Regions from separate parts of the Rhizobium sp. 0TCS1.26 genome, predicted to be linked through region 2. Evidence: riboswitches for the same ligand, from Rfam matches in the RefSeq annotation. Region 2 holds a riboswitch; the other holds the start of a gene.
What was found. A riboswitch is a leader RNA that binds a small molecule or an ion and turns the genes downstream of it on or off. The one in region 2 is predicted to bind thiamine pyrophosphate.

Region 1 (3,404 bases), on a different contig from region 2:
GGCACCCGGCAGGGTACGGGTGAGGGCAGGCGCCTCGATGAAGCGAAAGGTCGACCAGGATCCCATGCCGAGGCTGGAGGAAAGACGCCAGGTTTCCGTCGGCAGGCGCTCAAGGCCGGCCAGCATCAACCGGCAGGCAAGCGGCAGGTTGAAGAAGACATGCGCAAGCAGGATGCCGCCCAGCCCGTAGATGCCGATAGGCTGCTCGAGCCCCAGCATTGCCAGCATGCGGTTCAGCAGGCCTTGGCGTCCGAAGATGCCGATCAGGCCGAGCGCCCCGATCAGCACCGGCAGCCCCATGGGGACGGCCATCAGCCGGAGGATCCACACGCGACCGGGAAACGCCGGCCGGCGGCCGAGCGCCAGCACGACGGGGATCGCCAGGCCAACGGAGAGAAGTGTGGAGAGCACCGCTTGCAGCACGGTAAAGCGCAGCAGGCTCAGCGTGTAGCTGTCGAAGATGGCGCGCCCCGGCATTGCCGGCGAAGCGGAAACCAGGGCGATGCTGGGCGCCAGGATGAAGAGCGCGACCGTGGCAAAGCTTGCCGCGCCTGCGGCAAGTCCCCGGCCTCGCTCCCCCGCCGTCAGCATCGGCCTACTTCATGCTCATCGCGGACAGCCATTCGCGGATCCACGCCTGGCGGTTGGTGGCCACCTCGTCGGGGCTCATCAGTAGCGTCTTCTGCGGCTGCACGAGCCTGCCGAAGGCTTCCGGCAGGGCTTCATCCGTGGCAGCGGCCGGCATCATCCAGTTGGTGGTCGGGATGATCGCCTGGAAGTCCGGCGACAGGGTGAAGGCGAGGAAGGACCGGGCAAGATCCTTGTTCTTCGAGGATTTGAGGATCCCCGAGACTTCGACCTGGATGTAGTGCCCCTCGTCGAAGGCGGCGGCCTGGTAGCGATCTGTGTTTTCCTCGACCATGTGATAGGCCGGCGAGGTGACGTAGGAGAATACCATCGGTGCCTCGCCCTTGGTGAACAGGCCGTAGGCTTCCGACCAGCCCGGCGTCACGGTGAGGATGCGGTTCTTCAGTTTTGCCCAGGCGGCCGGCGCCTCGTCGCCATAGACGGACCGGATCCAGAGAAGCAGGCCGAGACCCGGCGTCGACGTGCGCGGATCCTCGATGGCGATCTTCTGGTTCGGGTCGCCCTCGACGAGGTCCTTCAGGCTGCGCGGCGGGTTCTTGATCGTCTCTGTGTCGTAGACGACGGCGAAGTGACCGTAGTCGTAGGGCACGAAGACGTCGTCGACAAAACCGCCCGGAACCTTCGCAGCAGAGGTATCGATGCCGTGCGCCTCGAAGAGGCCGGTCTGCTTGGCTTCGGCAATGAGGTTGGTATCCAGCCCCAGCGCGACGTCGGCGGTGGAGGTGGTGCCTTCGAGCTTAAGCCGGGTCAGCAGCGCCACGCCGTCGGCGACACCGACGAAGTTGACCGTGCAGTCGCAGGTCTTCTCGAAGGCCTGCTTGACCTTTGGGCCGGGACCCCACTCGGAGATGAAGCTTTCATAGGTGTAGACGGTCAGCGTCTTCTTCTCGGCGGCAGTGGCCGGAGCCGTAAGGCCGAGAGCTGCAAGCAATGCCATGGCAATGATCTGGGATCCGCGCATCAGCGCCTCCTTGTTCTTTTCAAAACGGGGAATAGGCGCTGAAGATCGAGCCGTCTAATCCCTCCGCCGGTGTTAACCGGATCAGGTTCCGCGGGTTGGCAAAAGCCTCTCAGCCATGGATATGGCACCCCGTTAGAGCAGGCGGAGATGTAGCCGGATGGCGGGCGCTTGGCAAGCGCCGCCTCGGGTGTCAGTGCGTTTGCAAGTGGTGGACGTGCCGGAAGATCTGCAGGTCGCGCGGCACTGCGGCGATGCCGCCCAGACGATTGGCGAGGGCGTAATCGAGCGTCTCCTCGATCGAGTGCGGCATGACCGGCTTGGTGAGGACGCCGAGAGAGCCGTTCGGGTGCCCCTCGAGCTGTTCCGGATTGGCGGTCATGAAGATCACCGTCACGCCGAAACGTTCGGCAAGCTCGCGGCCGATCGACGGGCCGGTCGGGCCGTCAGACAGGTTGACGTCGACGAGGGCAATATCCGCATTTGGAGCAAGCGACAGGGCATGCATCCGGCCGCTGGCAAAGCCGCTTACCGTCAACCCCATGCTTTCCACTGTGTCGGCGACGTCGAGAGCGATGAGAAATTCGTCCTCGACGATCATGACCCGTTGTTTCATGGCTGCATCTTCCAGCCGACGACGCACTACATTTGCCGACATGGGACATCCCTCTGTTGAACACGCACCTGAACAATCTCTGTACCAAGTGTCGACCGAACGTGCCATTTCGGGAAATGTTCCGGCACGGGGCCAGATTTATTAGCACTAACTCTTTGTTAAGTATAACAAACTGTTAGGTTAGCCTTCGAGTTCCTCGCGCAGCATCTCCAGTTCCAGCCACTCTTCCTCCATCGCCGTCAGTTTTGCGCGCAGCTTTTCGAGCTCGGCGGCCAGGCGGTTGAAGGCTGCCGGGTCCTTGGTGAACAGGCTCGCATCGGCCATCTTCGCCTCGCGCTGATCAATATCTGCCTGCACCTTCTCCATCTCCTTGGGAAGGTTTTCGAGCGCGAATTTCTGCTTGTAGGAGAGCTTCACCTTCGACTTCGGCGTATCGGACGCGGGTGCCGCGGCGCTGGCGGTATCTGCCTTCGCCCGCTCCACCCGGCGCTTCTCGTCGAGCGCGCCCTTGCGCTGCGCCATCATGTCCGTGTAGCCGCCGGCATATTCGATCCAGCGGCCGTCCGGCGCCTCGGGATTTGCCGGCGCAATGGTCGAGGTGACGGTGCGGTCGAGGAAATCGCGGTCGTGGCTGACGAGGATGACGGTGCCGTTGAAGCCGGCGACGATTTCCTGCAGCAGGTCCAGCGTTTCGATGTCGAGGTCGTTCGTCGGCTCGTCGAGGATCAGCAGGTTCGACGGCCGGGCCATGATCCGCGCCAGCATCAGACGGGCGCGCTCGCCGCCGGACAGGTTCTTGATCGGCGTGCGCATCTGCTCCGGCTGGAACAGGAAGTCCTTCATGTAGCCGGCCACGTGGCGCTGCTCGCCGTTCACCAGAAGGCTCTCGCCGCGTCCGTCGGTCAGGTAGTGCGCCAGCGTGTCGTTAAGATCGAGATCCTCGCGCTTCTGGTCGAGCGTTGCGATCTCGAGGTTGGTGCCGAGCTTGATGATGCCGCTGTCGGGCTCCAGCTGACCGGTCAGCATCTTCAGCAGCGTCGTCTTGCCGGCGCCATTGGGGCCGACGAGACCGATCCGGTCGCCGCGATGCACGCGGATGGAGAACGGCGCGACGATCTGCCGGTCGCCATAGGCCTTGGTGATGGCCTCCGCCTCGATCACCAGCTTGCCGCTTTCCTTGCC
Region 2 (3,404 bases):
TCATCCTCCAGCAGATCGACGGGTCCCGTCTGGATGCGCAGGCTAGACCGCGTCTCGCCGATCAGCTGCATTTCCGCACGGTTGCCGCGCACGACCGTCGGCCCGAGCGCGATCAGCTCGCGGGCGAAGGCCAGCCTCGTCGGCGAGTAGTCGCAGTGGACCGGATCGAGGATCCACGGCTTGCCCTTGGCATTGGCGACATCGACGGCCAGCCGGATCACCTTTCGCCGCTCCGCATCAAGCGTGCCGAGGTTGATCGTCAGAGCGTCGGCCCTGGCGACGAAGTCGGCGATCTCCTCCATGGACGAGGTCATCGACGGAATGCCGCCGATGACCGAGATGCCATCAGCGGTGAACTTTTGCACCACCGTGTTCATCAGGCAGTGGACCCGCGGCCTGGCCTGACGCACGCGGGCAAGCAGCTCGGCGGCCGTTGCCGGCGATGGTGTGGATGTCGGCGCCGTCATCGCAGTTCCACCGCCAGATCGTCGACGGACGGCGCGACCGGAACAAGCCCGCTTTCTGCCATGAAGGCGCCGAAGCGTTCGTAACGGCCGCGATCGAGCGCTGCCGGCCGCTTGGCGAAACGCGGCAGGCTGTCGATGAAGGCCTGGCGGTTCAGGGCGTCATCGAGGTTGGGGTAAGCCTTGATGAACATCTGCCAGGCTTCTTGCGGATGGTTGGTCAGGTAGACGGAGGCCTGTTCGACGGCTGCAAGGAAGCGCGGCAGGCGGTCATCCTTCACCAGATCCTTATGCGTGACGAAGATGAGCTCGTCATAGAGCGGCACGCCGTGTTCTTCCGGATAGAAGGCGCGGCCTTCGTGACCTTCCAGACGCATCTGCGTCAGCTCGAAGTTGCGGAAGCCGCCGACGGTCGCATCCACCTTGCCGCCGATCAGCGAGGGCGACAGGGAGAAGTTGACGTTGATGAGCTCGACGTCCTTCACGTCGACGCCCTCGCCCGCCAACATCCGCTTCAGCATCGCATCCTCGAAGCCCGAGACCGAAAAGCCGATCTTCTTGCCCTTCAGGTCCTTGAAGCTCTTGATCGGCCCGTCGGCAAGCACGGTGACGGTGTTGAGCGGCGTCTCGACCAGCGTGCCGAAGCGGACGAGCGGCAGGCCGGCCGCATGGTCGAGGTAGAGGTTCGGCTGGTAGTGGATGCCGATATCCGCCTGCTTCGTCGAGATGAGCCGCGCCACGGCCGACGGATCGGCAGGCGGGATGAGCTCGACCTCCAGCCCCTGATCGCGGAAGAAGCCTTTTTCCTGGGCGACGACCAGCGGCGCATGGTCAGGATTGACGAACCATTCGAGCAGCACCGACAGCTTGTCGGCGGCCTGGGCGGCGGCCGGAGCAAGGCTGATCAGGAGCGCCGTGGCGAGAGCGGGCAGCAGGCGTTTCATCGGGATGACCTTCTGGGTTTCAGTGAGAGAGGCAAGGAAAGAGGAGCGTCGAGGGTCTCGCGCGCCCAGGGAGCAAGGCCGGCCGTCAGCCGGTCGACGAGAAGGCGCAGAGCGACGGTGAACAGCGCCAGCACGATCATGGCGGCAAACAGCATGTCGGCCTGCATGCGGGCATTGGCCTGCACCATGATGAAGCCGAGGCCGCCGGCCGCGCCGACCCATTCGCCGACGACGGCGCCCAAAGGTGCGAGCGGTGCCGCGACCCGCAGACCGGAGACCAGCGACGGAAGCGCCAGTGGCAGGCGCAGATGGCGCAGGATCTGCCAGTGGCTGGCCGGTGTCAGCCTTGCCGCATCGAGGATGTCCGGATCGGTCCGTCGAAGGCCGTCGGCGAGCGCCGAGGCAACCGGGAAGAAGATGATGATCACCGTCATCGCCACCTTGGAGGCGATGCCGAAACCGAACCAGAGCACCAGCACCGGTGCCAGCACGAAGACCGGGAACGCCTGGACGACCAGCACCAGCGGCCAGACGATCTGCCCCAATCGCGGCATTGCCGCCACCGCAATGGCGGTTGCAGCACCGAGCAGGCTGCCGGCCAGAAGACCAACGAGGATTTCGCCAGCCGTGATCAGGCCGTGATGCAGCAGGAAAGCCGGCTGGCGAACGAACACGTCGGCGACCGAAAGCGGTGACGGCAGCAGGTATCGCGGCGGCGCAAGCACCGTCACGACTGCCTGCCACACACCCGCAAGAAGGATCAGGGCAAAACTCCCCTCGGACGCACGCATGGCTCAGCCGGCGGACTTAAGCGAGGTTCGGGGCAAGACGACGATGCTGCGAGAAGCAGCCGAACAACAACGCATGGCGATCTCCAAACCTTGACAGCACGGAGATCCAGGTGAAGCGGAGAAGAGAAAGCGGCGCGGTGGCATGCGCATTTTCCGTTCCTACGCCGGCATGACCCGGATCAGGTTCAAGGGTCCGGCTCCACGCCATCTCAGCACCGTTCGGTGCTCCCCTCGGAATGCGGCGACCCTAGCGACAAACCGGGCCTTAAGTCAACGGCGCCCAGGACTGGATCAGCACGGCCGCCCGGCGATCCGAAGACCGGTGCACGAGATCTCGTCGCCATTGCCCGCGCCGGTTGGACCGGCTAGAAAGCGGCATGCCCTTCAGGTTCGTCCACACCGCCGATATCCATCTCGATTCGCCGCTCCGCTCACTGTCGCTGCGCAATGCAGAACTCGCCGATCTGGTGGGTGACGCGACGCGTCGGGCGCTGATCAGGATCGTCGACCTCTGCCTCGAGGAACAGGTCGATGCGCTGATCATCGCAGGCGATCTTTATGACGGCGACCAGACCTCGATGAAGACCGCCCGCTTCCTCGCGACCCAGATGCAGCGCCTGCACGAGGCGGGCATCGCCGTGTTCAAGATCCGTGGCAACCACGATGCGTTGTCGCGGATCACCCAGGAGCTGGTGCTGCCGCCTTCGGTCAAGGTTTTCGGCGGTCGCGCGGAAGCGATCGAACTGACGACCGGCGGCATCGATGTCGCGATCCATGGCCTCAGCTTTTCCAAGCCGCATGCGCCGGAAAGCCTGCTGCCAAAGTACCGGCCGCCGACCCCCGGCGCCGTCAATATCGGCATCATGCACACGAGCCTTGCCGGCGCTTCCGGTCACGATCTCTACGCGCCCTGCTCGCTTGCCGACCTGCATGGCGCCGGGTTTGCCTACTGGGCGCTCGGCCACATCCATCAGCGCACCCACCATGCCGGCGAGCGGACCGTGATCATGCCCGGCATGCCGCAGGGCCGCGACATCAACGAAGCCGGCGAGAAGACCGTGTCGCTGGTGACCATTGGCGACGACGGTTCGGTGCGGGTCGAGGAACGGCTGACGAGCCTTGCGCAGTTCGCCCGGCTGACGGTCGACATCACCGGCGCCCAGGAGTGGCGCAGCGTCGTCGAGCTCATCGGTACGGCACTGGAG

Region 1: it holds a riboswitch for thiamine pyrophosphate, as region 2 does, so the genes downstream of both, thiB (thiamine ABC transporter substrate binding subunit) here and AAIH46_RS16565 (ABC transporter permease) in region 2, are expected to answer to the same signal.

The regions. Positions count from the first base shown of each region.
Region 1 covers NZ_JBCIYV010000004.1:292,118-295,521, reverse strand. The annotation lists gene thiP (thiamine/thiamine pyrophosphate ABC transporter permease) at 1-591, opposite strand, end outside; gene thiB (thiamine ABC transporter substrate binding subunit) at 596-1,585, opposite strand; TPP riboswitch at 1,651-1,751, opposite strand; gene AAIH46_RS19200 (response regulator) at 1,800-2,264, opposite strand; gene AAIH46_RS19195 (ABC-F family ATP-binding cassette domain-containing protein) at 2,403-3,404, opposite strand, start outside.
Region 2 covers NZ_JBCIYV010000003.1:540,709-544,112, reverse strand. The annotation lists gene AAIH46_RS16575 (hydroxyethylthiazole kinase) at 1-467, opposite strand, end outside; gene AAIH46_RS16570 (ABC transporter substrate-binding protein) at 464-1,408, opposite strand; gene AAIH46_RS16565 (ABC transporter permease) at 1,405-2,199, opposite strand; TPP riboswitch at 2,339-2,441, opposite strand; gene AAIH46_RS16560 (metallophosphoesterase family protein) at 2,577-3,404, shown strand, end outside.